DNA from 3 places in the Paenibacillus sp. S25 genome. Region 3 is predicted to be linked to each of the others. Evidence: predicted binding sites of a transcription regulator. Region 3 holds the regulator's gene; each other region holds the start of a gene.
The links. The regulator LexA, encoded in region 3, represses DNA repair genes until DNA is damaged. The targets are predictions, from matches to a motif close to CGAACATATGTTCG.

Region 1: a site for LexA is predicted at 8,270-8,283, ahead of recA (recombinase RecA). Genes of this name have one in related genera too.
Region 2: a site for LexA is predicted at 4,149-4,162, ahead of addB (helicase-exonuclease AddAB subunit AddB). Genes of this name have one in related genera too.

What each region holds. Positions count from the first base shown of each region.
Region 1 covers NZ_CP073683.1:2,247,718-2,257,663, reverse strand. The annotation lists gene pduL (phosphate propanoyltransferase) at 1-406, opposite strand, end outside; gene KAI37_RS09980 (low temperature requirement protein A) at 549-1,637, opposite strand; gene KAI37_RS09975 (dipeptidase) at 1,826-2,893, opposite strand; gene KAI37_RS09970 (stage V sporulation protein S) at 3,016-3,276, opposite strand; gene KAI37_RS09965 (TIGR00282 family metallophosphoesterase) at 3,405-4,199, opposite strand; gene rny (ribonuclease Y) at 4,276-5,820, opposite strand; gene KAI37_RS09955 (regulatory protein RecX) at 6,194-6,943, opposite strand; gene recA (recombinase RecA) at 7,139-8,200, opposite strand; gene KAI37_RS09945 (competence/damage-inducible protein A) at 8,442-9,710, opposite strand; gene pgsA (CDP-diacylglycerol--glycerol-3-phosphate 3-phosphatidyltransferase) at 9,806-9,946, opposite strand, start outside.
Region 2 covers NZ_CP073683.1:3,999,225-4,009,170, forward strand. The annotation lists gene addA (helicase-exonuclease AddAB subunit AddA) at 1-519, opposite strand, end outside; gene addB (helicase-exonuclease AddAB subunit AddB) at 516-4,082, opposite strand; gene KAI37_RS17445 (class I SAM-dependent rRNA methyltransferase) at 4,320-5,699, opposite strand; gene KAI37_RS17450 (Na/Pi cotransporter family protein) at 5,988-7,010, shown strand; gene KAI37_RS17455 (NUDIX hydrolase) at 7,000-7,434, opposite strand; gene mtaB (tRNA (N(6)-L-threonylcarbamoyladenosine(37)-C(2))-methylthiotransferase MtaB) at 7,540-8,883, opposite strand; gene KAI37_RS17465 (16S rRNA (uracil(1498)-N(3))-methyltransferase) at 8,885-9,649, opposite strand; gene KAI37_RS17470 (site-2 protease family protein) at 9,936-9,946, opposite strand, start outside.
Region 3 covers NZ_CP073683.1:3,240,040-3,249,985, reverse strand. The annotation lists gene KAI37_RS26400 (hypothetical protein) at 144-350, shown strand; gene KAI37_RS14035 (hypothetical protein) at 452-934, shown strand; gene KAI37_RS14030 (Kelch repeat-containing protein) at 1,209-1,577, shown strand; gene KAI37_RS14025 (Kelch repeat-containing protein) at 1,526-1,921, shown strand; partial or broken gene KAI37_RS26790 (hypothetical protein) at 1,931-2,182, shown strand; partial or broken gene KAI37_RS26785 (fibronectin type III domain-containing protein) at 2,255-2,500, shown strand; gene KAI37_RS14015 (hypothetical protein) at 2,558-2,878, opposite strand; partial or broken gene KAI37_RS14010 (YolD-like family protein) at 3,768-3,866, shown strand; gene KAI37_RS14005 (hypothetical protein) at 4,588-4,695, shown strand; gene KAI37_RS14000 (PLAT/LH2 domain-containing protein) at 5,227-5,727, opposite strand; gene KAI37_RS13995 (hypothetical protein) at 6,133-6,273, opposite strand; gene KAI37_RS13990 (hypothetical protein) at 6,315-6,479, opposite strand; gene KAI37_RS13985 (hypothetical protein) at 6,703-7,017, opposite strand; gene lexA (transcriptional repressor LexA) at 7,292-7,918, opposite strand; gene KAI37_RS13975 (LysM peptidoglycan-binding domain-containing protein) at 8,107-8,475, shown strand; gene KAI37_RS13970 (DUF896 domain-containing protein) at 8,584-8,790, shown strand; gene KAI37_RS13965 (hypothetical protein) at 8,911-9,420, shown strand; gene KAI37_RS13960 (HAD family hydrolase) at 9,576-9,946, shown strand, end outside.

The DNA.
Region 1 (9,946 bases), 990 kb from region 3:
TAATGTCCCATTTAGCTGCATCAGATGTATGGAAATGAATATGGCGGGCTGCTACAATCACGCCTTCTTGCAGTTCCACTTCACCAGCTGGTCCTTTTACCGTGATTCCTGGTGTACCATCAATGCTACCAGATTCGCGTACAGGTGCTTTTACACCAATAGCAAAGGAATCAGTGCGAGAGATTTCCAATTGGGATGCAGGACGAGCAGGTCCCAAAATGCGAACCTTATCAAATTGGCCCTTAGAACCAATTACAGCTACCGTTTCATTTGCGGCAAATTGTCCTGGTTGGGACAAAGGTTTAAATTCAGTTAATTGATAGCCTGCTCCGAACAAAATTTCAATATGCTCTTGAGTCAGGTGAATATGACGGGCTGAAACGCCGACAGGTACGATTTTACTCATCGTGTGGTCACTCCTTTTTCTCTATACAATACTTTACACATCCATGCTATTATACTCCTATTTTGCCAAGAAAGAAAAGGAGAGCGTATAAAGTTCCCTTTTTCGCCCCAATCAGCGTTAAATATCGTCCATAGAAATCGGATCAAACCGTCGTTTTAGCGAACAAGAGAAAGAAAAGCATGATTTCAGCTACGATGAGATGAGGGGGAACGACAATAAATATATTAAGGATAAACAGGACACAGAGTATTCCAGTTAAGAAAAAAATGACTCTGAGACGAGGTTTAAGATGACTTAATCGGTACTGATGAAATACCAGCAAAACCGACAAAAAGTAAATAAAAACAGAAGCAAAGGTAAAGCAAAGCACAAAGATATAGTCTACTTGTCCCAAAAACAAGAGCTGTATTGAAGCAGCTAGCATGCTAAGGGAAAGATAAATAAACAAATGTCCATAAATAATAGTCTGTCCTGCTGATTGTTTTGATTTATCTACGCGCTTCTCCATATTCTCAAAGTATTGCCACCAGATTGCGATGACTAACACAAAAGCCAAAGCAGCAAATACAACGGAAGAAACTGTAAAATGATCGGATTGTAAAACAGAAAGCATACTTATCACAGATTCGCCAAGCAAAATTAAGGTGAACTGTGCAAAGCGTTCTAAAAGATGCTCCGTATGGATAGGTGTGATCACCAACTTTTTACGGCCAATCAAAGGAACGAGGATATCAATAGCTATACCGGTATATAAAATCAAATATCGAATCCAAGAATCAAAGAAGAGGGAGAAACTAGAGATGACTATTCCAATCCAAAAATAAATTCCGAAAAAACGAGCTGTTTCCTGTTTATGAGCCGTTTCTTTGGGTGCCGAAAGTAAATATTGAACGACAGTCAAACCTCTTAACCCAATATAGCCAACAAAAAAAGATACATAATACGCATCAAAATCTATATTCAGGCTGGCGGTCATGATCAACACGAAAAACAATTGCAGGATCATAAAAATTCGATGTGTTATACTGTCTTGCCCAAAACGATTGTTGTAGACCGTTTGCCCCACCCAAGCCCACCATATTGGGATAAAAATCATAATAAACTTTTCCATATGTTCCCATGAGATACTACCATGCTCAACATGTAGCAAAACATGAGTGGCCTTGGAGACAGCAGCTACGAACAACAAGTCATAAAAGAGCTCAAGCCAGGTAACCTTTTTTATCAACATTATGTAATGGAGCCCCCTCTGATATGGCGGTGCAGCATGGTGACCCGTCAGTCTCGCTCCAACGTCTGCCGTATTTCTGCAAATGTTATTTTAGCACCATGCAATTCTAAGATGCTCCAATTATTTCGTAATCCTTCTCGCTTTGTCAAGAGTGTTCGCAGCTAAAAATCCCCTCTATAAATAGCTATTTAAGAAGAAATTTTGGAAGGCAGATTCGTTTGCAAGTATTCCAGCGCATGTCCTCCCAGCCATCCCTTGACCAGCTCCTCAGGGTAATGCTTCAGCAGCAGTTCTGCAAAAATCGGATATTTCCCCGAGTGCTCCAGCCCTTGCACATGGTGCTCGATACCATCAAAATCAGAGCCAAACATCAAATGCCTTTCGCCGCCTAATGAACAAATATGCTCAATGTGTGGTAGCAGATCCTCAGCAGTTACCATGCCCTGCTCTTTGAGAAACATTGTGACGAAGGTCAAACCAATCCGTCCGTTACGAGCGATCAGTGCACGAATCTGTTCATCCCGTAGATTTCGAGGATGAGCACATCTCGCAAAGGCATTCGAATGCGAGGCGATGGGTGGTAGAGCTGCCTCCTCTAGCACCTCCCAGAAGCCCTGTACGGACAAATGCGATACATCTAGCAGCAGTCCCAGATCATTACAGCGATTGACCAAATCGCGCCCCTTGCTAGTCAGCCCGCCACCTCTATGTTCCATAATGCCGTCAGCTGCCCAGTTCGCATAATTCCACGTCAGCCCAATCAATCGTATTCCCATAGCATAGCACAATTCTGCATAAAATGGCTTCCCTTCCAGCGCATCTACCCCCTCCAGTGAGAGCAAAGCCCAAGGTGCCCATGTATGATCCGTCCCACTACCACCCACATACGTTATCTTTTCCATGCGCTTCTCTTTTCCTGCCTGCTTTACTTGCTCCTTCTGATGCACTGCGGACGTATTTTTACACATTACCAAGTCTTCCTTCCACAGCAATGGTCTCAACCCACCGGAGATAGAGGTAACATGCTGCCTGAACAACTCAATTTGACGAATCACATGCTCAAATCTTGGCGTGCCCAATACCTGAGAAATATATATAGCAAATGTTTGCAACCGCACGTTACCTTCTAGCAAACGTTCTTTTGTCACATCAAGCGATGGATGACTGAAATCGATCTGCGCATCGAGCTGCATTTTACATAACACATCACAATGAAAGTCAACAACTGGCCAATTCACTTTTAGCTTATCATTCATGCACCTTACCTCCATCTATAGATTGAAGCACCACAAATTTATTTTAAAAATCATAGTAACAGACTCACAAAGCAAAAAAGCCCGTTTACAAATCGTAAACAGGCTCAGGCAACTTACATTTATTATCTTGGCTCTACAATCAATTTGATCGCAGTCCGATCTTCTCCATCAATAACAATGTCTGTAAAAGCAGGAATACAAATCAAATCCACTCCGCTTGGTGCGACAAATCCCCGGGCAATGGCTACCGCTTTAATGGCTTGGTTTAGTGCACCCGCTCCAATCGCCTGTAATTCTGCATTTCCGCGTTCACGCAGTACTCCTGCGAGTGCGCCTGCAACTGAATTGGGATTGGATTTTGCTGATACTTTTAATACATCCATAGTAAGTACCTCCCCTGGGAATGATGATGGTTTGATTCCACTATTAGATGTTATTCGAGGGTCAGCAAAAAATTCCTGCTTTTTGGTGACAGTTTTCCTTATTCTTTCCTTAAGTGCTCACAAAAAGGTTAATCCATCCGCCATTCATCTTCTTTGAGTCTGATTTTCTGAATTTTGCGGGCTTTTCCATCATTATCATTCAGCTCTACGCTGATGGCATGAAAATGCCATTTGCCCATGTCCACTTGAAAACGTACCGGAAGCTGGGTCTGGAATTTCTGTAACACAGCCTCTTTCTGCATCCCAAGCACTCCCTCATAAGGACCTACCATTCCCGCATCTGTCTGATACGCAGTTCCTTGTGGCAAAATCGTATCATCATTGCTCTGTACATGTGTGTGCGTACCTACCACGATTGAAGCACGTCCATCCAAATGCCAACCCATAGCGATTTTTTCCGAGGTTGCTTCGGCGTGGAAATCAACTAGGATATGTTTATGTTTTTTGCGCAGCTCATCGACAATTTCATCTGCTGCACGAAATGGATCGTCAATAGCTGGCAAAAAGGTTCTACCTTGCAGATTAACAATAGCCAGCTCCTTACCTCCACCCTTTACAACGGTGTAACCCCGGCCCGGTGTTCCTGGTGGAAAGTTAGCCGGGCGGATGATCCGCGGCTCATCATCTATAAAATCAAATATTTCCTTATTGTCCCAAGTATGATTTCCCATCGTAATCCCATGAACGCCCCAATCAAAAAACTCTCTGGCGATGGCTGGGGTAATTCCTCTTCCCGATGCCGCATTTTCTCCGTTCACAATAATAACATGCGGGTTGTATTTTGATTTTAGCGAAGGGAGATTCTCCCTCAGTGCCTTTCTGCCTACACTGCCGACGATGTCTCCAATAAATAATACGTTGATAGAAAGCCCTCCCTAGTCTGCCTTACATAATGAAAAGTGGCCCTACAAGCAGCGGCCACTTTTCATTGAAATGCTTTTATTTTGCGTATTCTACCGCACGGGTCTCGCGTATGACGGTAACCTTGATATGTCCCGGATAGTCCAGTTCATTCTCAATCGTTTTCGTAATATCGCGGGCCAGTCGGAATGCTTCCGCATCATCAATTTTCTCTGGCTGTACCATGACACGAACTTCGCGTCCGGCTTGAATCGCGTATGATTTTTCAACGCCTTCAAATGATTCGGAGATGCGTTCCAGCTTCTCAAGACGACGGATGTACGTCTCTAGCGTTTCACGCCGCGCTCCGGGTCTTGCTGCTGACAGGGCATCTGCCGCCCCAACCAGCATGGCGATCACTGAAGTCGCTTCGCAGTCGCCGTGATGTGAAGCAATGCTGTTGATGACGACCGGGTGTTCCTTGTACTTCTTCGCCAGCTCCACGCCAATTTCAACGTGCGATCCTTCCACTTCATGATCCAGCGCCTTCCCGATGTCATGCAGCAATCCTGCCCGTCTTGCCAGTACAACGTCTTCGCCCAGTTCCCCGGCCATTAGACCTGTCAAGTATGCAACTTCCATCGAGTGCTTCAATACGTTCTGTCCGTAACTCGTACGGAACTTGAGACGTCCCAAGATCTTGATCAAATCCGGATGCAAGCTATGCACGCCCACCTCAAAGGTGGCCTGTTCACCATACTCACGGATTCGTTCGTCCACCTCTTTACGGGATTTTTCCACCATCTCTTCAATACGAGCCGGATGTATCCGTCCGTCCGCTACGAGCTTTTCAAGCGCAGTACGCGCAATCTCTCTACGAATCGGATCAAATCCGGACAAAATAACAGCTTCCGGCGTATCATCAATAATGAGGTCAATTCCTGTAAGGGTTTCAAGTGCACGGATATTACGGCCTTCGCGCCCGATGATCCGGCCTTTCATTTCTTCGTTCGGCAATGTGACAACAGAAACCGTCGTTTCTGCTACATGATCTGCCGCACAGCGTTGGATGGCCAGTGTGATGATTTCACGAGACTTTTTGTCCGCTTCTTCTTTGGCCTGCTGTTCAATTTCTTTAATCATCTGAGCTGTTTCATGACGAACTTCCTGCTCTACGTTGGTCAGAATAATACTTCTTGCATCCTCCATCGTCAGATTGGAAATACGTTCCAACTCAGTTACTTGACTCTTGTAAATCAAATCAATTTGCTGCTGGGTTTCATCGATTCGTTTCTCTTTGTTGGCCACTTGTTCTTCTTTGCGTTCCAGCGATTCCAATTTTTTATCCAGCGATTCTTCTTTTTGCAGCAATCTTCGTTCCTGTCGTTGAATTTCATTGCGACGTTCACGAGTTTCTTTTTCAGCTTCGGCACGAATGCGGTGGATTTCATCTTTCGCTTCCAATACCGTTTCCTTCTTCAGCGCTTCTGCCTCTTTTTTCGCGTTCTCCACGATTTGCGCGGCAGCTTCTTCCGCACTGGAGATCTTAGCTTCTGCAATAGATTTGCGAATAAAATAACCAATCCCGAACCCAAAGAATAACGCGGCTACAGCAACGAGAACGAACCAGATCGCAGTCATCATACTGTTCACCTCCCCGTTGGTTCCTCCAAGGCATTCCTTGGGACTTTTTGCAATTGTCACATTTACTTTGATCGTCAAACTAAGACAACGACACAAGGTCGTTTCATTTCATATGCACATGCTTTCACATGTACAATTCCGCCTGGCATAGCGGCATCACTTGTTATTTGGCGATGAGAACTCACCGTGGATTCCGCTTTTTTGGAAGGAAAAAGGGCGTTCCACAAGTATCGTTTCATATATATTTTATTATTTGACAAATGGCATTGTCAAGGGAATGCAAACATTAGTAGACTACCGTGCAGCTTTCCATGTAATAACTAGCTCATCCTATCCGTTCATACTAGCCAAAGGTTTAGCAGCCGTTTGGCAACTATTCCTCCCACTGCAACAATTCCTCGTCATCTGAAGCAGCGTCATGCTCGGCCGCAGTGAGATGATTGACTACCCGGCGTGTCATATCCCCCGAATATCCGCGTCTCATGAGAAAAGGGTAGGTTTTCCTTTTTTTCTCCATTATATCACCACGTACCTGATTCCATTTCTTACGTCCGACCGTCAAAGCGCTCTCCCACTCCTCATTATCGGTAATCTCACCTAACGCTTCGCCAATAGAGGCTTTAGAGATGCCCTTCTGACGAAGTTCTTGCCTAACCCACATCTTCCCCTTACGTTGGCTTGTTATGCGCTGCCTTGCCCATTGACGGGCGTATAAATCATCATCTACGAGTTGTTCCCTATACAGTCGGACCATTACTTCGTCAATAACAGACTGATCCAGTTCTTTTTGCGCCAAACGCTGGGCAATTTCCTGACATGTGCGAGGCTTTCGCCCCAAATAGCGAAGCGCAAGTACATAAGCCTGTTGCTTTTCATCTGCCAGAACGATATCTTCCAGTTCTTTTTTAACGAATGACGTTCCTTTGAACATATTGTACTTGATCATTACATCTTCTAATACAGACAGTGAATAAGGACCAAAATGTATGATATACCTTCCACGTTTGCGTCCCTGTCCCTGCTCTACCCTAGTAATCATCAATTCCTCATGATCCGGAAAAAGAGAAATCCCTTGTTGCTTATTTGCTTCCGAAGTGTATTCATCTTCATCGTCCAACTGCAATATACTTCCCTCACTTTGAAATTCACGAAAGCAGCCTTTGAACACCTGCTACGCAAAAGTTAGATTCCACTGACAAAGCAGACTCTAGTTGATGCAAAAATGCCCTGCACAACTGTGCAGGGCATCAGAATCATGCTATTCAAACGGACGTGCCATAACCCTGGCCCCAGTTCACAAACCAGGATTCACCGAGCTTTATTCAAGCTCCAACAATTCCTGTTCTTCCTTCGCTTGCTGTGCCAACTCTTCTTCTGTAGGCGGAGCAACCGTCGTAATCAAATTGCTGGCCACCCGAATTTTTTGTTCGATCGTACTAGCAATATTCGGATTTTCCTTCAAAAATTGCTTAGCATTCTCACGTCCCTGACCAAGGCGCTCACCTTCGTAGGAATACCAGGCTCCGCTCTTGTCGACAATGTCATGCTCCGTACCGATGTCGATCAAGCTACCTTCTTTGGAAATGCCCTCACCGTACATAATATCCACCTCAGCCTGACGGAAAGGAGGGGCAACTTTGTTCTTCACGACTTTAATACGTGTGCGGTTACCCACAATGTCGTTACCCATTTTCAAACTTTCAATACGACGAACATCCAAACGTACCGTAGAGTAAAACTTCAAGGCACGTCCACCTGGTGTTGTTTCAGGGTTACCGAACATAACACCTACTTTTTCACGTAGCTGGTTAATAAAAATAGCAATGGTTTTCGACTTATTAATGGCTCCAGAAAGCTTACGCAATGCCTGAGACATCAAACGTGCTTGAAGACCAACGTGGGAATCTCCCATTTCGCCTTCAATCTCTGCCTTGGGCACAAGTGCCGCTACGGAGTCAACAACTACAATGTCTACTGCTCCACTACGTACAAGAGCTTCGGCAATCTCAAGCGCCTGCTCTCCTGTATCTGGTTGCGATAGTAACAACTCATCAATATTGACACCCAGCTTGCTTGCATACGACGGATCAAGCGCATGCTCGGCGTCGATAAAGGCGGCTTGTCCGCCTGTTTTTTGCACCTCTGCGATAGCGTGAAGAGCTACTGTCGTTTTACCGGATGATTCCGGTCCGTATATTTCAATAACCCGGCCTCTTGGAAAGCCGCCCGTTCCTAACGCAATATCCAAAGCAATCGAACCACTGGGGATCGTTTCCACTTGCATGTGGGTAGACTCACCCAACTTCATAATGGAACCTTTACCAAATTGCTTTTCTATTTGACGGAGCGCCATATCCAGCGCAGCACGACGATCTGACAATAAACTCACATCCTTCATTGTTTGTACTTTAATAATACCTTGTTTTGACACGCTTGCCAAGCATTTTTTCGAACATACATTCGTTTTTTTGTTCACACAGCTCTCTTCTACAATTACACCTGTCTCTTAAAACAAAAAAAGAACCGCTGGCAAAAGGCTTTGCAACGGTTCTTCCGATAAGAAGATTATATCATGAATATCTATCTAAAACAACTCTACGACCCACACCGTACATAGATGTTTAAGAGAGTTTCTCGTTCTCTACCAGTCTGCGCCACAATCTGTACAGGATTGCTTTGACTGATCGCAGTCGGATTGTTTCACGGTTACCACTCAGTCTCAGTTCATGTACTTCCGTTTCCTTGTCGCGTTCAGCAATGCCAATATACACCAGACCGACTGGCTTCCGTTCGGAATACCCAGGCCCGGCAACACCAGTAACTGAAAGTCCAAAATCACTGTCCATGATCATTCTTGCCTGCTCTGCAAGCACAAGGGCTACTTCCTTACTCACTGCACCTGGCGCTTGATCCCCTTCCAAATAATCATAAGGCACGTTGAGTAATTTCATCTTCATTTCATTGGAATAGCACACGATGCCACCTTGAAACATAACAGCACTGCCAGGTATAGAAGTGATGTGTTCCATCAGCATTCCACCTGTACAGCTTTCTGCCGCACTCACAGTGAGTCCGCTTTTGGCCATTAGATCTACGATAACCTTCTCCAGCGTAACATCTTCGCTTGCATACATATATTCCGAAAGACGCTGCTGAATTTCTACTTCCGTAGCCGTCAGCTTAATTAATGCTTCACTTTCGCTGGCCGCCTTGGTGGATATACGGATCGTGACTTCCCCTTCCTTGGCATAAGGAGCAATCGTGGGGTCTGTCTGGGATTGGATCAGATCTAACAAATGGGTTTCAAGAGCTGACTCACCGATCCCTGCAAATTTTAACATTTTTGAATAAATTGGCATTTCTTCACCGCTCAATGCCTGCTGAAGCAACCAAGGTTTCGCTTGGTTTGCAAACATGGGTTTGAGTTCCTTAGGCGGTCCAGGCAAAACTACATAAAATTTACCGTCCTGTGCAATTGCGTCGCCCACAGCTAGCCCTGTCTCATTTTCAAGCGGAGTAGCGCCTTCAATAGAAAGCGCCTGCCGGCGGTTATTCTCGGTCATTTCTACCCCACGGTTACGGAAAAACTGATCTAGCTTATCCATTGCAAGACGATCTATGTGCAATTTTCGCCCCAATACAGACGCTATCGCATCTTTCGTCAAATCATCCTGAGTCGGTCCCAGACCGCCGGAAAACAAAATAATATCCGCACGCTTCTGAGCAATTCTTATTGCTTCCTGAAGCCGATCTATGTTATCGCCAACTACAGTCTGAAAATATACATCGATTCCGATTGTAGCCAACTCTTGTGACAAATATTGAGCATTTGTATTCACTATTTGACCGAGCAATAACTCTGTACCTACTGCAATTATTTCAGCTTTCATCAATTCTTCCTCCTGTACTGCAAATATTATGGGAATTATGTAAAGAAACAGCAATAAGTTTAGTCCCTATTGCTGTTTCCATAAAATTTATCCTGTTAAACTTTGGAGGAACTCAGCAAGTGGATATTTTTCACAAAATAATCAATACCCGAATAAATGGTGATCAACGCCGCTGCCCATATTGCTATTAAATCAAACGGGATACCAAGAAAAACAAACGGGAAATTATTAATGAG
Region 2 (9,946 bases), 760 kb from region 3:
CAGTCTGCGGAATGTACTGCCTTCATCATGAGCCTCGTATTTCTCCTCAAACAGTTCTTCTAGGAGCTCCTGACGCAGCAATTCTGTCTCATGCTCATTCATAATCCGAAAACCGGGATCAAGGGGAATGGCCTGATAATGCCTGCGGATGACCTCCATACAAAATGAGTGAAGCGTCGTAATCGAGGCCCTATTCAGCAACGATAGCTGGCGGCGTACATGCTCACTTTCCGGTTCCTGTTCCAGTACACGTTCCAACGCTTCGCGTATCCGTTGACGCATTTCGGCGGCTGCAGCCTTCGTAAAGGTCGCTACCAGTAACCGATCCACACTGAAGCCGAGCTGGGGATCGACGATTTTACGAATAATACGCTCTACGAGTACCGCAGTTTTACCAGACCCTGCCGCTGCCGCGACCAGCATGTTGTTACCAGATTCCGAAATGGCACGCCACTGGTCATCGCTCCACATACTGCCTTCCGGCTTCGGCATGCCTTTAGTATTTGACGTGCCTATCATTGGTCCATTCCTCCTTTCCCTTCCTGTGTATGACCCAGCAGATTCCAGATCTGATCTTTCCCTGGTTTACCCCATTGATTGTAGCCACTGCCCTCCAGACTGTCGTCAAATTGACAAACAGGCTTAAAAGAGCAGAAGGTACATGCCGTCTCTTGCTGGATACGATAAGGTTCAATGGCCACATCGCCCTCTGTCATCCGTGTACCAATCGTCCGAATATTATGACGTACCGAAGCTAGCAGGCTGTCCCACTGTTCCGGCGAAGCAACCGAAGCACTGCTATAAAAACTGCCGTCTGCTTTCACCGCAACAGGTAAAATAGAGGAATATCCCTTGTCCAATGCTGTATCCATTTGCCCAACTACATCCCGATCCGCAAGCAATAATCCCTTCATCTTAAAACGTTTTAAAAGCTCCTGACGGGCCTGTTCTGCACTAAGACCGTTAGGCGACTGCAGCATCGGATTGTGGACGTGAAAATACAGTGTACCCGCTGGATAAGCTGTCTCGCCCAACCATTCCTCCGCCGCATTCAGCAGCACATCCAGGTAGGTGAGCATTTGCAAGGACAGGCCATAGTACACTTCATGCAGCTTGAGATCCTTTTGGCTAGATTTGTAATCGATGACACGCAAAAGTAACCCCTTTTCTCCCTCTGCCACATCTACACGGTCAATCCGTCCGACAATTTCCATCACAACGCCGTTATCTAACCGGAAGCTTAACGGAGGAAGCTGCTGACCCGGTCCAAAGTCTAACTCCAGCCCAATCGGCTCAAAACTACCTCTTCGCGCATGTTCACCTAAAATCAACGAAGCACGGCTCACGATGTCTTTCAATTTGCGCAAAATGTAGCCATACCGCTTGGAGCTCATTAAAATCTCGCCTTGCAGACGAGGTGCCAAACGCTCCACTGTACTTTCCGCTTCTTGGCGGCATTCCTCCGTGCTGAGACTGCCCCAGCTAACATTGCGTTTACGCAAATTGATCGCCATCTCTCCAAGCGCGGCATGGAATAATTGTCCGATATCCGGGGCTTTCAGGCGATACATTTGACGTTCCTTCAAACGAAGACCGTGAGAGGCAAAGTGCGAAAATGGACATGCCACAAAACGTTCCATACGAGATACGCTGGTACGCAGCTTGCTGCCGTACAGACGGCGGCTCGTTTCCTTCTGCATTTCGGCATGGTTCTCGTAAAAAAGTGAGGTCAACAGCTGACGCAGCTTGTCCTTCTCACGCCCTTGCTGGCTTGCATACCAGTTATATACCTCCCACCAAGGAGATAAAATGTCACCGCCACGTCGCCAATGTCGTAATTGCGCAATGAGCTGCGGCAAAGCCTCGGACGGATGAGAAGCATACTCCCATTGCGTCGTCCAAGCATCCCCTGGCAAAGGGTATCCAGCCAGTAGACGTTCGTCCAGACTAGGAAACAGGTGCCGCACATGTCGTACTAACTCAGACGGCAACAACGACTTCCCTTCTTCATCGGTCACTGCATAGCTCATCCACAGGCTTTTACCGGCTGAGGTAAGGGCCGTATAAGCGAGAAAACGTTCGTCCAATAGACGTCTTGTCATATCCGGCGCCAGCTCTACGCCTCGTTCGTTTAATGCCGTACGCTCCTGCTCATTCAGCACACCGTCCTCATGGAACACAGCCGGCATCACACCTTCGTTCATACCTAGCACAAAAGCATGTTGAATACCGGACACACGTGTACGGTCCGTGTTTCCGACTAGAACCTGATCCAGAGCTGGCGGAACAAGTCCCATACGGAACTCAGCCAATCCCGTTTCCAGCACACCCGCAAACAAAGAGGTATCCAGCCTCTCGTCACCCATCATTTCGACGATTTGATCCAGTAGTTCAAGCACTGCATTCCATACTTGACGATGCTCTTTCGCCTGCTCAGGTTTTCCTGATTCCTCTGCCTGATGAATGAAGGCGTCCAGCTTGTGGCCGATTTCTGCATCCTCCAGTAACAGATATACCGCTTCACACTTCTCAAGTGCAGTTCGTGCCTTGCCCACACGTTTCTCAAACGCACGTAAAGGCGTCACGATCACATCCCGGCACAGTTCCATCAAATCCAACGTTTCATCCCGCCTACGGTTCCGTTCCTGCTCCTCCAGCTCCAGTGACAAGCTGGGCACAGCCTGCCACGGGCGACCGTCTGTCCAACGGCTGCCTTGTATTCCGCAGGCTAGTACATAGTTTTCTAAACGGTCCATCTCCTCACGGCTCACCCGACCATCCAGCGGCAGGAGAAGGTCTGTTTTGACCGCACGGAATACATCCTCATATCGCCAACGACGCTGCACGATATCCAGTGAAGCCCGAATCAATTCCACTAAGGGATGATGCAATACACTTCTCCGCTGATCCAGAAATACTGGAACCTCATATTGTTTGAATATCGGTTCCACCCATGGCTCATAATCTTCAATATGACGCACAAACAGAGCCATCTCCCGATAACGCGCGCCTTCATCTCGGGCCAGACGGCGCATTTCGCGTACAGCCCCTTCCAGCTCTGCACGGCGATTAGCCGCAGTGTACAGTTTTATGCCCTCCGGCTGTTCTTCTGTCCACTGCTCTCGTAGCTGCTGCAGCCGCATCCGTTGTTCCTGATTCCGTAGCCCTGTACGATGTTCAAAGTTAGCCTCCAAATATGCCAACGCCGGACGCTCCTTAAATCTCGGCAGCGGATCAGGGCTTAGTAATTGTGTCTGCGTCTCTATCATCAGCTCGTCTGTCATTCCTTTGAGCTTTACATACGTAGCCGCTGAAGGATGAAACAAATCCAGCTCATGCGGAAGCTGCCCGCTCTCGTAGCTGCGGCTGCAAGTCAGCGCCACCGTCAACGAAGAAGCGTGCAGCATAAGCTGCTCCACCACCTTGTATTCATGTGGTGTAAACCTGCGGTAGCCATCCATCCAAATATCTGCCCCACGCACAAGGGAAGACTGAGCAATCTGTTCTGCCAGCATGCGCAGCGTATCTTCACCGTCAATATATTTAAGCGTCAGCTCTCGTTCAAAATCCTCATAGATTAGACTGATATCTTTGAGCTTGCCGCGCAAAATCGGAGTTGACTCTCCAGCAGCGTTCATTCGCTCCAGTTGCTCCGGTACAGACCGAGTATCATTTCCATACTGCTTTAGCTCCGTAAACAATGTATTCAACCGATCCACAAAGCCGAGCTGGTCTCCCGAATCCTTAAACAAACTCAGTTCATCCTTGCGACGACGAATAATTTTATATAAAAGCATCTTCTTGCCTTCTTCCGTTACAGGCACCAGTGCTGAACCCCCGGTTTCCTGCATAACTAAATAGGCAAGACGATGAAATCCCATCACTTGGGCGCGCACCGACCCCTGAATACCGTTTCCGGCTTCTGTAAGTAACGCATGCTCAGAAGCAAATGACGATTGCTCCGGTACAAGTAACAGCATAGGCTTACCTAGCGGCTCCTCGCGTAACATAGACGTCATTTCATTGCGGATTAACGTACTTTTACCACTCCCAGAGCGGCCAATCAACAAGCGGACCGACATGATGCGGCCTCCTTTCCAACGAACAACATTCTATTAAACAGTATAGCATATCAGGCAAGGGAGAAAAGAACGTACGTTTGCCATGTTGTAGCAATTCTTCCTCCCTCTAAAAAAACAAATCAGTCCCGCAGATTGGCTTGGTGCACGCCTTCTCTACAGGACTGATTTATACCTAAACGAGTCTATTTTACCTATTTAATCACCAAAAAGGCGATTGACTTTGACCTTGTATGAAACCTACAGCTGTGTCCGGCTGCGCACCTCAAAGATGGCGAATTTCAAGTAATGGCCTTCCTCCACACCCAAAATTTGAGGATGGTCTTTACCAGCCGCTCTCCAGTCTACCAGACGAAGGATTTTGCCGGCATCTGCCGCCGCTTCCTTAATGGTATCTAAAAACAACTCTGGCCGCATATGGAACGAGCAGCTCGCTGTCACCAGATAGCCGCCCTCATTGACCAGCTTCATCCCGTGCAGGTTGATATCTTTATATCCACGTGTAGCTCCTTTGACAGCGTTCTTCGTTTTGGCAAAGGCTGGCGGATCAAGAATGACCACGTCAAAGGTGCGTCCGCCACCTGCTGTCAGCGGCTTGGATGTATCTCCTTTGCCCCCAGCTCGTGCATTGCGTTCCTCTACACCCTTCACTTGATTGCGCAAATATTGAAAAGCATCGTCGACGACAAACTCAACGCGTTCCTCAAAACCGTTCAGCTTGACATTATCCCGCGCACTTTCAATCGCATGCTCAGAAATATCAAGACAAGTTACTTTTTTAGCACCATGTTTACAGGCATTGAGCGTAAAGCTTCCCGTATGTGAAAAACATTCCAATACGGTTGCGCCGTCCCAGAATGGAAATTCAACAACCTTACCACTTTTATTCACTGGCTTCATGACTGTAGTGCCCGCATCCCCTGAGTCTGCAGCTACTTCTTGTAGCGTAATTCCACTACGTGCTCCCCAACCTGTCATCAACGGTGCTATAGCCGCACGATTTTCACGCTGGTCAAAGAAATACCCCGTCTTCTGGCCCTCTACGATATCAACCTTGATTTGCAGGCCATTTTCCGTCACCACCACATGACGCGGGCAATCACCGTACAAAGGACCCTTCGTTTGTTCCAATCCTTCCAGCTCACGGATGGATACATCACTGCGCTCATATATACCAACAGGACCCACTACTTCAACGAGCGCATCCCTGATTTCTTCCCTGCGCCGATCCATGCCAAGCGTTAACAACTGCACGACTAACACATCACCAAATCGATCTACTATCAGTCCAGGCAAAAAATCAGCCTCGCCGTACACCAACCGATAAGCGTCTCCCCCGGTCACAAAACGTTCGCGGTGCTCCAGACATTTGCGAAAGCGTTGGGCAAAAAAGTTTTGATCCATTGCTTCCAGCGGCTCGTAGGACATTACACGCACTGTAATTTGTGAAGCTGGATTATAGTAACCTGTCGCCAAATAACGCCCCTGATGGTTAACGATACTGACCAAATCGCCTGCCTCTGGGTCCCCTTCGATCTTGGCTATTTCGTTTTTAAACACCCAAGGGTGTGCGTGCTCCAACCTTTTTTTACGGCTGCGTTCTAATATTACTGAAGGCAAAATCCTTCACTCCCATTCTTGGATTACTCAAAGTGTTAAAACGTTTTGTTCGATAGGGGCGCGGCTCCGCGATTCATTTAATCTTACGATCGCTGTTGCTTCTCCAATTTCAAATGCTCCGCTTCGCTACTGCCCGCCTGTATATCGACGTCACAATTTTAAAGCTTGTGAAGATACTACAAAATTATCGTTCCGTAAAAAAGAGCTCAGCCATGCTTGTCATGGCTGTCCCCGACAGATCATAGGCTGTTACATAAGTATTTTCACCTAGAAAAGGGGGCTATGCCCGTGTTTATACATGTTATACTCCCACTGTGCGGCGGGCTGTTTATTTTTTTGGGCGGGATGAAGCTGATGGAAGCAGCTCTCCGGCATTTGGCCGGTCCCTTCCTCACCCGCTGGCTGAACCGCGCCACAGTTTCCCCTTGGCGGGGCATGCTGTTCAGCTCAGGCATTACCGCCTTGCTGCAAAGCAGCACCGCCGTAACGGTGCTGACGATCGGACTGGTCAACGCTGGGCTGTTGACCTACGGCCGCACGCTCGGCATCATTCTCGGCACCAATATCGGCACCTGCCTGACCACCGAGCTGATGGGGCTCCAGCTTGGCATGCTGGCTGTTCCGCTGCTCTGCGGCTCACTGCTATGCTGGAGCACTGCCGTCCTGTGGGGTGAAGCTATCCCCGGTCGCCAGTATGCGTCCGCCGGAGCTTCATCCGGCTCCAATGGGCTTAGCCGTCCGCAGGCTGTACAATATATCAGCCTCGTCTTTGCTGGATTTTCGCTAATTCTGGCAGGTATCCGCGTAATGCAAACGGTCGGCCCCTGGATTGAGCAGGCCGGACTATTCCGCTGGTTTCTTGACCACGCTGCGGCCAACATGTGGTGGGCCTTCGCTGCTGGAGCCTGCCTGACCGCACTGGTTCACAGTAGTGCAGCCGTCATTGGCATGGCGATCAGCCTTGCCGCTGCGGGTGCCTTGCCAGCCGATGTGGGGATCGCCATCGTCATCGGCTCCAATGTAGGCACCTGCGTAACCGCTCTGATTGCCGCTGTTGGCGGCAGCATGTCCGGCAAATTTGTGGCCTGGTCCCACGTGCTGCTGAACGTAGGCGGAGCATTGCTCTTTATGCCGTTGATCCCTGGGCTGGAAATGACCGCCGCCTGGATATCTACCGAGCCCGGAGCCAAGGTAGCCCATGCCCAAACCCTGTTTAACGTTATTAGCTCTCTGCTGGTCTTGCCTCTCTGCTATCTACCTGTGTGGACGCGTTTAGAGGATCGTATATCTCCACACAGAATCAAACGTTAATTCCTAGCATGGACAGCGCCTTGCTTAAAATGACATCATTATTGTCATATCCACCCTGGCGCTGAAGACGCCATGCTTCCTCAGGTGTATGCCACGCAACTCCTTTAATTTCTTCGATCTGCGCCTGTAAATCCCCATCCAGTGCCTCTACAAGATAATAGTGTACTTCTTTATCCACTTCCCCAAATTCCGGATGCTGATACGTATAGGCAATCATATCTACATGTTGGATAATTCGCCCGTTCAACCCTGTTTCCTCACGAATTTCACGTAAAGCCGTCTGTTCGATTGTTTCTCCCAACTCCATTTTCCCTTTAGCCAAGGATACCTTGCCATATCGGTCTGTAATGAGCTGAATTTCAAGCTGCTCCCCCTGTTTGCGAAACACAACGCCGCCTGCGGAAATTTCCTTTTTTGCCGCCATCCTGTAATCTCCCTTCCTTGCGCAACAAGGATTCCGTCCTCTCTGTAAGGAAAGGCGAAATCCTTGTTTGCCATCTCTATTGCCTGTTCAGGCTTTTTTTTGTTCTTACAGAGCTGTTTGCAGCCCATTCTCAAGTACGCGGACCAATTGGCCCTCACTTTCATTAATGCCTGCCTTCGTCAGCTTCACGCGGCATACCTTGCCAACCAGATCCTCAGTACCTTCAAACGCCAGTTGAATATAATTGTCACTATATCCATGAAGTATGCCGCTATCTTCGGTCCCTTTCGGGGCAACTTCCGGAATGACCTCCAGCACCTGACCTACAAACTTCTCAGCATACGCCAGTTGCATTTGCTCTGACAGTTGTATCAGCTCATGCACTCGTGCATTTTTCACGTCCTCATCCACCTGATCCTCCATACGCGCCGCAGGAGTTCCACTGCGCTTGGAGTACGGGAACACGTGCATTTCCGAAAAACCGATTTTTTTCATCAGCTCATAGCCATTGCGGAACATTTCATCCGTCTCCCCAGGGAAGCCGACAATCACATCCGTTGTAATCGCTACATCTGGCATTGCTTTGCGAATCATAAGCATTTTGTTATAAAACTCTTCTGTGGTGTACTTGCGACGCATCCGTTTCAACACGGTGTCGTCCCCCGCCTGAAGCGGTATATGAAAATGACGAACCAGCTTGGTGGAACGGTTCAGTACATCAAGCATTTTTTCATCAATCTGGCTGGCTTCAATCGAACTGATACGGATACGCTCCAGCCCTTCCACCTTCTCCAGATCCCACAACAGATCAGATAGGTCATAATTATCCATGTCGTCACCATAACCGCCAGTGTGGATGCCTGTGAGTACAATTTCCTTGTAGCCTGCGTGAACCAGTTGACGCGCCTGTGCAATAATACTCGCAGCATCACGACTACGGGATAGACCCCGCGACCACGGAATGATGCAGAAGGTACAGAAGTTATTGCAACCATCCTGAATTTTCAAAAAGGCCCGAGTATGATTAGCAAAATCAGGTACATCCATTTCCTCAAATACACGCGTCTTCATAATATTGCGCACGGCGTTCACCGGTTGACGCGTTTCTTGAATTTCCTGTACGAACGGAATGATTTTGTCCCGATCCTGAGTCCCGATAACGAGATCAACGCCAGGAATATCCATAATTTCGGCAGGAGAAGTTTGGGCGTAGCAGCCCGTCACTGCCACAATGGCATCTGGATTCCGTCGAATCGCGCGGCGAATAATCTGACGACTCTTTTTATCACCAGTATTCGTAACGGTACATGTATTAATAAGATAGACATCAGCAGTCTGCTCATCAAAGTCCACCTGTTCATAACCTTCATTTTTAAACAGCTGCCAGATCGCTTCTGTATCATAAAAGTTTACCTTACAGCCCAATGTGTAAAATGCCACTGACGGCATATTAAACCCCTCCCATTTCTCCTGTCTCATATAAAATGCATGCCAATGCAGCCATTCCTGCGGTCTCAGCACGCAAAATACGTCTTCCCAGTCCTGTAGACTGGGCCCCAGCCTGCTCGGCCTCCAGGCTTTCCGCTTCAGTAAAGCCGCCTTCCGGGCCTACCACCAGCAGAACACGCGGCATGTCCGTCGACGCCCATTGTCCTGCCAAAGGCTGGATTACATCCCGTAGCTGTTTACCCTGCTCTTTTTCATAACAATAACATATCAAATCATACCCAGCAAAAGAAGCCAGAAGTTCTTTCCACGTCATGGGCGCGCTAATTTCTGGAATCCGGTTACGGTGGCTTTGTTCAGCCGCTTCCTTCACAATCTTGCGCCAACGCTCCAGTCGCTTGCCTTCTTTTTTGGCATCATACTGCACGACCGTACGCTCGGACAAAAACGGTACAAAACCGGTTGCTCCGATTTCTGTACATTTTTGCATCACCGTCTCCATCTTGTCTCCTTTAGGAAGACTCTGAGCGATGGTGACCTGCACATGCGGTTCAGAGGTCATCTTCAGCGGCTCAATAATCGTCGCCGTAACATGATCCTGCTCAATCGTATCCAATGCAGCCAGCGCTTCCCTAGATACCCCGTCACTAACTATAATTTTGTCACCACTACGGCCCCGCATGACCTTAGCGATATGTCGCGCGTCCTCACCCGCAACAATCACGTGATCTTCTAGAAATTGCTCTGCCGGAATAAAATAACGCTGCATTCTCTCTCTCACCTATTCCTGGATTTTGCAAAATTCAATTCCAGTCGCTCCAAAGTGCAATATCTAGACGAACTAGACCATTTCGATCTATATCTTGTTCATTGGAAGTCGCTTATTGGATTTTTGCAAAATCCTCATTCTAAAAATAACTATTATCCACTAACGTTCCGTACAAAATCCGAATAAATCACCAAGCAACATCATATCATCTTTTGCGCCTGTATGACCAGTCTGTTCCCTCTTCCATTCAGGTTATACCTACCTATTCTCGTAAAAAAAGGAGCCCTTAGGCTCCGA
Region 3 (9,946 bases):
TCGAAGGTGAAGAAGTAAGTGTACCCGAAGAAAAGTATGGTCTATTTGTTGTTGGGCGATGAGGTTAAAGTTACAAAGCAGGGAGACTAGGTACAGGCAGAACGGATCTTAAAGTGAAGTGATAAGAATTAACCACACATAAAGTGTTAAAGTCGGATATCGAATTATTTGCAGCTGCGTTAAGTCTGGTAAGAGTATATGTAGTTCAGCCATTGGGAGAGGATTTAATATCGGTTATAGACTATGGTGGTACCCAGGAGAAGTTTTCTCCTGAGTTAATTAAGATTAACGGATCTTATTTCTTTCGTGAGCAGTTTGAATTTAGAGTGGACGCGAAAAAGAAGACTTAATCAAATGTGTATTTTTCATGTCAGACAAAGCTCCCCTTACTTTGACAGTCATTAAGCTGTATGTTTATTAATGAGTATTAAAAGAAGGAGAGGACAAAAAAATGAGAATGAAATTAGGAAGGAAAGCTACTTTATGTTTTTCCACAATCGCTCTCTTGTTTTCAGTTATTGCTCCGTTGTCAGCTTCTGCAGATGCAGCAACTGTAACGTTTGACACTTACAAAAATTTTACAAATAAAGAAATAGTTTTATCACAATCAGTAATATTTAAAGATGACACGGCATATACAGATGTATCAGTTACAGGGAAAAGAGTGAAATTTTCAATTAATGGTTTGGAGAATCCTTTTAATGCTAATTATTATAATCGTTTGGTCTGGACAAGTGATGAAAATACACCGAGTATAGAAAATACGTTATCAGTAAAAATTGCACCAAAAACAGGGAGTCTTTACGGTTCCAGTAGCTATGAGAACCTTTCTCTGATAAAACAAAAGATCAACTCTGATTCAAAAGTATATGGATGGATTCAATTAGAATCAAAAGAGTGGGCTAAAGCAGGATCAGCTATAATTAAATATTAAAAAATCCTTAACGTTTGAGGTAAGTGAATGCTCAAATAAAACAGAAATCTCTGCTAACCACAATTGGTCGGCAGAGATTTTTCGTTGAACAGTTTGAATTAGAGTAGATGTGAAAGGCTCAACCGGAACTGGTTGAGTCTTTTTTTATACCCAATAAAAAATAAATATACAAATATTTAGAATAAATTCATAGATAAGCAAGTTTGTGTTTATACAGGTTTTTAAGAATGATTTATCTTCGTAATAGTTCAATATATTGCTAGGAGGAGATCAAGTGATAAGTAAAATTAAAGCATTATGGAGTATTTTAATTGTAGTGATAGTGTTCTTGAATATGTCAGCATTAGAGGTAAAAGCAGAAGTTGTAAGCGATGAATGGTCGATTAAAACGACTACAGAAAATCCTAAGGCGGTAAGTGCTGTTTCTGAATTGAATGGCAAGATATATATTTTCGGTGGTTCTTCAGGATCAAACCCATATAAGGATGTTCAAATTTATGAGCCGAAAAATAATATATGGGCCTCAGGAAGTAGCATGCCTACGGCTCGTTCTACAGCAACTTCCGTTGTTTATGGAAATGATATTATGTTATTGGTGGCTATACAGGTAATGCCTTTAGCTGGACAGGAGGCTCCTCAGTAAATAATGTTGAAGTTTACAATACTCAGACAGATACATGGAGTGTTAGGAAAGCTATGCCGCAGGCTTTAGGTTCGTTGACAAGTGTTTTGCATAAGGGAAAGATTTATGTGTTTGGTGGGATGACAACAAATACGCGTTCAGTTGCTACTGTCCAAGTATATGATCCGGCTTCCGACAGCTGGTCAACGAAGAAACCTATGCCGAATACACTTCATGGTTCCTCTGCAGTTGTACATAAGGACAAAATCTATCTTGTAGCAGGTAGACATATTGATAATAATTCAAATGTTTCACTAAACACATTTCTTGAATATGATCTCGATAACGATAACTGGTCAACTTAACCCAATCTTTTGACAGCACGTGGAGGGGCCCAAGCTGTCATTTATTCCAATAAAGTATTTGCTATTGCTGGAAAAACTGAAGCAGGTGGACGTAGTTATGAACTTAATACAGTAGAATCCTTTGATTTTGAACAGAATAAATGGTCTCCTGAGGCTAGCTTAAAGCAAGCCAGAAGTGGGGCAGGGGCTATAACATTAGGTGGACAAATTTACGTTATTGGAGGAAGTCAGAGTACATTGGCTAATTCTCCGGTTAATACTATAGAGATATTCGGGAAGATTGACGGTTCCACACCTGAGCCGACACCAACTCCCGAACCAACTGATCCATCTCTACCAACTGGGGACCGTGCAATTCTGGTGGTTACTATGACAACTGGTTTGGAAAAGGAGTTTGACCTAAGCATGAAAGAGGTCAATGACTTTATCTCATGGTATGAGGGCAAGCAGGCTGGTTCTGGATCGGCTTCATACGCCATTAATAAACACGATAATAATAAAGGTCCATTCAGCAGCCGAAAGGATTACATGCTATATGATCGTATCCTAACATTTGAAGTAAGTGAATATTCTAAATAAATTTAAAAGCTCTGCTAACCTTAATTGGTCGGTAGAGCTTTTAACTGTTCACGCCTCTTATAATGTATCAAGGTATTCTTTCTGGAATTTGATAAAATCTTCCACACCATCATGATAGGTAAATCTACCGCCATTTTTATCAATAATCCAGTTGATCTTCTCGTCATTTAATAAGACTCCATACATGCAGTGATGAAGCAGTTCAATTTGTTTTTCATCCCTAATTCGGATCAAGTGTTTTTCTTGTTCGTCTATGAGGTACCATTTCGTTTCTGTTTTATCTACATCCGCATCCACATACAGTATTGATACCGACAAGGGAAATGGCCAGTCAAACCAATGTTCTCGCTCGTCTTCTCTATAGCCTTCAAATGCCATGGTTATTTCCTCCTACTTGGATAATTTCCTGATTAGTTAAATGTATCTAACGTGGTGCGATTGTACGCTTTATTGAAAACTGTTTTTTGGGAACTCGCAGCTATCCTCAGCCTTTGGTATCTTGGCACCAATGCGGTGAATGACCTGCCGTTTAAGGCTGGCACGAACTGCGATGCGTCTGTTTAGGCTGGGTTAATGGGGGGGGAGGTCCGAACTTTATTGTAAATCCCTCATTTGCTCAATTTGTAAAGGCGATGCTGGTTCAAGGGAGAATTTTCGGCAGCAGCTCCTTTGGACAATGGACGACGTAGGCTTTTAGGAATACACACATTAAATTTACTGCTATTCTTGTCTTATCCTATTGGCTCAGGAATATCGCCCCCATATTCTTTCCATGGCTTTACGTGCGCCATCGTAAACTTCCGCAAAAGTTTAGTGTAACTTTGGCAACCGTCTATTCCGCTATTGTTGCATAATAGTTGTGCCCGCTTTCGTCGTTCATTGTTCTGATCTGTAATAGTATACGGAAACGCCGGGTAACAAAGAAGTTGAACGCTTTGTTACCTGATATCGAACGCTACTACCAATACTCTACAATAATTCTGCTGAGCGAAGACGGGTGCCCAACATGAACGAACTGGAGATAAAGACAGGTAGCAGTGTAGTGGGGACATAAAGGCACGTGTTTGCTGGCTTTGGGAAGAAGGGGACAACAAAGCGATATGCGCTCTATATTGTAATCATAGAGGGCTGGGATGGTGACCAAAAGATCATTACATTTTCCTCGTCTAGAAATAGGCATTATACGGTATTAAACCTCCAATGATCTAGAGTTTATTTTTTGTACGCAGAATATAATTTGTGCATAACACATCAGGAGGCTACATACATGTCAAAAAGACTCGAAGGTAATGGATTATGGGTAAGCAGCCGCATCAACATACCGGAACATAAGGAAGCGTATCTAAAACTCATGAAAGACCGTCAAAATACGGCCTTTTTATCGTTGGGGATAAGATCAAAGTAACAAGCCAAGGTACTTGGAACTGGACAGAACGTTTAATATCGTAAGGCGAGCAGCCTGACCTTACATAAATTCTTTTGAAATATCACCAAATCGTTGCATAATCCGAAAGAATGGGTGATACCCTAATGGCATGCACTGACGGGGTGTTTATTGTTTTGGAATATAGTAGAATTCATTAATTGAATCTTGAGGAGTGAAAAATATATACTCGAAGCCATAACTCAATGCAATTAAATTGAATTAAGGCAGATATAAAGAAGGACTCTATCAGCTAAGTGCTGTAGGAGTCCTTCTTGTTGTTCTTTAGTTGTGGCAATAGTAAAAGTTCTTATCATTGGCACCTTGCTGGATACGCTGATAAGGTGTTTTTTTATTTTCCTAGAAGTCCATCCCATAAACAAAACCTCGCATAGCCTGTGGAGTAAACAAAGGAGGCGTTACGTGTGAGAGGAGTAGAAAGAGGCTACGAAGAAACGGCCGGGAAGATTTGGACATCGATAGCTGCTGTCTTGGCACTCTTCATTTTGTTGGTAATCATCTTGAAATTAATTCTTTTATAAAGATTATTAGGCTCTACCGGTTTATCTGGGTGTGAGCCTTTATTTTGTTTACCTGCATGCCCTATCACTGAACGTATTTATACATATATTAAGGTGAACGACAAATAAAGGAGGTTTAAGACATGGGTGCATATGAAGGTGCAGGTGGCGGCGGTGTATGGACTTCTACAGCGGCAATTTTAGTGCTCTTTATTCTCTTAGTTATCATCACTAAATCACTTTGGGTTTAATTCGTGAAAAGAACTGTTGGATAATACCACTTCACTCATGGATGGCAAATAGTTGAACTCAATGAGCGCATAAGCTATTTGGCAATAGCCACAGTATTCGCTTCTCTTTTGGCGAATACTTGGTGGATTTCCTGCCATAATAGATTTGCGCTTATTGTATTTTGTAAGAAGGGGAATGTTTCATAGAATGGGTACAATCCTTCCTAATACCTAAATCTAATCTCAGATAGGGCCTTATTAGTTTGCAACAATAACTGGTAAAAGTCTTTTATTTGGATAATACGCACGATACTTTGCATATCTTTCAGTATAGTATTAAGAAGATTCAATATACTTTTCCAGCGGTCATTTCTTAGCTTTTGTTTATATGGCAAATTTACATAACATTTTTCCCATTAGTGAGTTTATTATTAAAATTGATTCTTGAGATGGGGTTATAATTACGGCGATACAATTTTAGTAGGATTATTCATCCAAAACAAAAAGACTCTATCCAGATATCGACAGAGTCTTTTGTATGAATATTTGTTTTTAGGATGGAAAAAGTGTTTCGGAATCTGCGGAACCGCCGTCACCAAGCCAACGGTTAGGACCTGCAAATGAGAAAGTTTTCCCGTTTCCAGATATTTTGACATTAGCGATTTTCCAACCTGGTTTATACCCAGATCCATCAGTTCTAATAGTAATTTTTCTGATGTCACCTAGGTTACTAGTGCTGATTCTTGTTGTATCGGAATCTCCTTGTTCAAAGCTACCATTGAGTGTAGCGGTAGCATAATCTCCATTAGAACCATACAGAGTTATAGAGATGTTCGAGTCTGTTCCCGCATCTTTGAGATTGGCCGTATTTACAGTAACGACATATTCAACATTAGCAAAAGGCGTAACAGACTCTAAACTTCTATTTGAGTCTTGTAATGAACTATAAGTGTCACTTGTGACCTGATCTGCAAAAGAAGGTGCAGCAAAAGCTACAGAAGTGTTGATCGAATATCGAATTGTTTTCAGCTGCATTAAGTCAGATAAGAGCATCTGTAGTCCAGCCGCTGAGTAGGATATGATGGAGGTTGTGGAATACGGTGGTGGGCAAGTGGGGCCTTATAAAATTTAAAAATAAAAAATTGAGCAAACAATGCAGCAACGTACAAATCCTGGACGGATTTACAGCCAGAATACTTAAGTGAAAAAAGCTGAAGCAAGTTTGAGGGCTATAGGTGTGGTCAGTTGTACACAAAGTTTTTGAGTCAAGAATTTTGCTGCTTTGACTGGGTACTATTTCGCTTCTGTTTTAACTAGTGGAAGCATAGTTGAATATGTCGATGGTATTTAAAGGAAGGCAACTGAATTTAGCAGTTCTATGGAATTTAGGAGTTGGGTGTATCGTTTAACACAAAAAAAGCAGGAAGAATCCTTCCCGCTTTTGCTTGAAAACGATTATTAGCGTCTGCGTTGTCTATCATTTACGCTAAACAGATTAACAGCCAGTGCGTTACCTCTTGCACGCGCAATGGCTCTTTGAGTGGAACGGATGTTTAATCTTCTTCTTCTCAAATCACGTTTGCAATGTCTTCTGCTCATATTATCACCTCCCTTCAAAGAAATGAAGGTGCGGTTAAATCTTAGTGGCGTTTATGCTTACGCTTGGAAATTTTGATATTCAAGGCATTGGTTGCTAGTGCATTTCCGCTTCCTGTTTTAGCAGCTGCGGCTTGAAAGACTTTAACGACCAGATATCTGTTTTTCCCGATGCGATGCTTATACGTTTTAACTCTATTTCTGATCATCTGCATATCTCCTTTGCTTAGTTCTGCTATATACATATGTCAATTGTGATAGTAATGTATCAGCATAAATCTATTAAAAGCAAAAAGAAGCTAGTACCTATATTCCTAATGGTTAATAAAAAACTCATGCGAACCTGTCTTCGCCTTTTCAACTTTACGTTGCAGGAGAATGTTACAGGCAGGTCGGCATGAGTCTAATAGTATAGATAAAGATAATAGGCAGTTAGTATGAAAATGATTTACTATTAAGAGTGTTAAGTTTTTTCTCGTAGTACGCCTCTTGAGCAAGAATATGATTCAGTTGTTCAGAGAGCTGTTTATATTCTTGGCTGTCTTCTGGATAATTATTTCTTTCGAAAATTACAGCTTCGAGTTGCTTTTCTAAATACCTGAAATGGATAAGTATTTGTATGTACTGAATACGGTCGTAGGTTGTTATGTGGGAGTTCTCTTTTGCATACAAATGATCCATTGTTGGAACTACACAGCTTATGGCAATAAATATCACAACAAACGCTGAAATTACAAGTTTTTTCATTTAATTCCTCCTACAGAGCTATGAGTAATTAATATACCATATTTATCTAAAACAAAAAAAGATCTATTAGTTTTGCCCATGACAGTATAGCTGCTCAAGATCAGTGGGGGATTATTTGAGATGAGGAGGCTGATTTTATAGTAGAAAAAATAGGAATAGGTTGCTGAAATGAAAAAATAGTTGTGAGATACATAATAGCAATACAAAACCGGCTTGCCCTAGGCAGCCGGTTTTGTATTAGTGGAAAGAATAACGGGGAAGAAAGAACGAGAAATCAGTGGAAGTCCCGGAAGAGTCCTACAACCTTGCCCAAAATGCTGACGTGTGTCAGGCGAAGCGGTTCAAAGGCTGGATTTTCAGGTTGAAGCCGGATATGATCTTTTTCTTTGTAGAAGGTTTTAACTGTAGCTTCGTCTTCATCTGTCATAGCTACAACAATATCACCATTATCAGCGGTCTGCTGCTGACGTACGATTACATAGTCTCCGTTAGCAATCCCAGCCTCAATCATGCTTTCGCCTACAACAGATAACATGAATATTTTATCCTCACCAACAAAGTGTTGGGGAAGAGGAAAGTAATCTTCAATATTTTCTGTCGCCGTAATAGGAAGACCAGCGGTTACTTTGCCGACGACGGGGACACGACTAATGGAGTAATTAATCAAGTTGCTGTTATCCGATTCGTCTTGACCGAGTAACTCAATAGCCCGTGGTTTTGTAGGATCGCGGCGAATGAGTCCTTTTTTCTCTAAACGATCCAAATGACCATGAACCGTAGAACTGGAGGCTAATCCGACAGCCTCGCCTATTTCGCGTACAGAAGGGGGGTATCCCTTTAGACGCACTTCATTGCGGATAAATTCAAGAATGGCCTGCTGGCGGCTCGAAATCTTAGACATACCGTATCAACCCCATTTAGTAACGTTTGGGAAAATTATAGCATAGAACCTCCGTTCGTACAAACATAAGTTCTAAATAATCCCTGAAAATAATTGCGAACTTTTGTTCTCTTTTCTATTGAACAAAACAAATGTTCGTGTTATATTGTGAAAACATAAGAACAAACGTTTGGAGGACACAGCCAATGATGAAATATAGCACTTATCAAAGTATTTTTCCGATGAATTTAGAAAATTTACAGGAGACCCGAAAAGAGGGGAGAGCGCGTTTTATGCAGATTATTACCAATACTCTTTTACTTAAGCTTCTTATTATAATGATTGTTGCTTGGATTGCAGGGGCAGGTGTACTTACGGTTTTCGCAGCACCTTCAGCTTCCAAAGAAGAAGTGACTAAACTGACCGTACAACCTGGGGATACGTTGTGGGAGATTGCCGCAAATCATAAACCGGAACGAATGGATACACGGGTATATATAGAAGGAATTGTGCGGATTAACAGTTTGGAGGATCGGGGAGTGCAGGCAGGTCAGGTACTCAAGCTTCCTAACTTCTGATCTATAGACTATTAGAGCTTGTCAGGGAGCGCAATACGGGAGCCTTGACAAGCTCTTTTCTACATGTCAAAGTGTATTATATCTTTGCTTTTATGGAGGGGACACAATTTGGATATAGACAGCTTGGTACAGCGCATTAATGAATTAGCGCGCAAAGCAAAATCCGAGGGTTTGACGGAAGTGGAAGCCACAGAGCGCGCCAATCTTCGGGAAATTTATTTAGGTAACATTCGCCGTAATTTTAGGCAGCAGCTTGAGACGATTGAATTTGTGGACGATGATACATCGAAAGGGAATGACGGGCTGAAGCATTAATGTTGTTAAAGCGCCCAAGCCTGCAATTTGCCTTTTGTTTTAGGTACCTTTCATGGTATCTATATAGATCAGCTTTGAGGCAATTGTTTTAATGTAATATATCTGGGAAGGAATTGAGAGATGGCCCGATCATTTGAAAGAAAAGTACGCAAAAACACAGCGCATTTAAATAAATCGCGCAAAAAGCAAGGTATTCAAACCATTAGCGGCACAGGTTCTGCAATGGATATTTTCCGTGGCCGTAACATTACTGTGCCAATTATGCTGGCTGGTCTTTCTGTATTGTACATGCTTATGAGTTACTTTTTGACTAAGACCGGTATGCGAGGGATGGATTGGCTTGTATTCGGCCTGTACTTGATGCTGGCTGTTATCTTTTTTATCCGTCGTCCTTATCTGAAAGTGGGAAAGGATACTCTCTATATGCTGAAAGGTGGTAGAGAACGTCCAATGACGGCAGGGGACATGAAAGCCATCAAGATTGAAAAGGGTTACGTAACTGTTGAAAGAAAAGGTAAGGGCGGTAATTTTATTTTCACAAAATCATTAGGTCGCTATGACACGGATGCCATTGCAGAGCGACTTGAGAAGTTTGCGCTATCCAATCAGATACAGGTAGACAAGAAATAACTGATTTAGCCTGTAGCTCTGTAACAAAGGCCGTATGATGTTATTTCATATAACATGCTGCGGCCGCTTGCTTAATATGGGCACACATAACGATTCAAATGCTTAATCAAGCAAATAGGCGTACATATACTGTGGAAAGAGAGTGGATAATTCAGATGACGATTCAGGCGGTAATGTTTGATCTTGATGATACCCTTTTGTGGGATGAACGTAGTGTAGAAGAGGCATTTGATGCAGCGTGTCAAACAGGCTCCCGTGAAGCAGGTGTTGATCCAAAAACTCTGGAGGAAGCCGTACGTAAAGAAGCACGCGCTTTGTATGAATCCTATGAAACCTTTAGTTTTACTCAAATGATCGGCATTAATCCGTTTGAAGGATTGTGGGCGAATTTTACAGCAGGTGAGCAACCTGAATTCCGCCAATTGGAACAGTTGGCCCCTGTTTATCGAAAGGAATCATGGCGCAGAGGACTCCAGCAACTAGGGATAGATAATGAGAAGTTGGCGGAAAAGCTGGCAGCCCAATT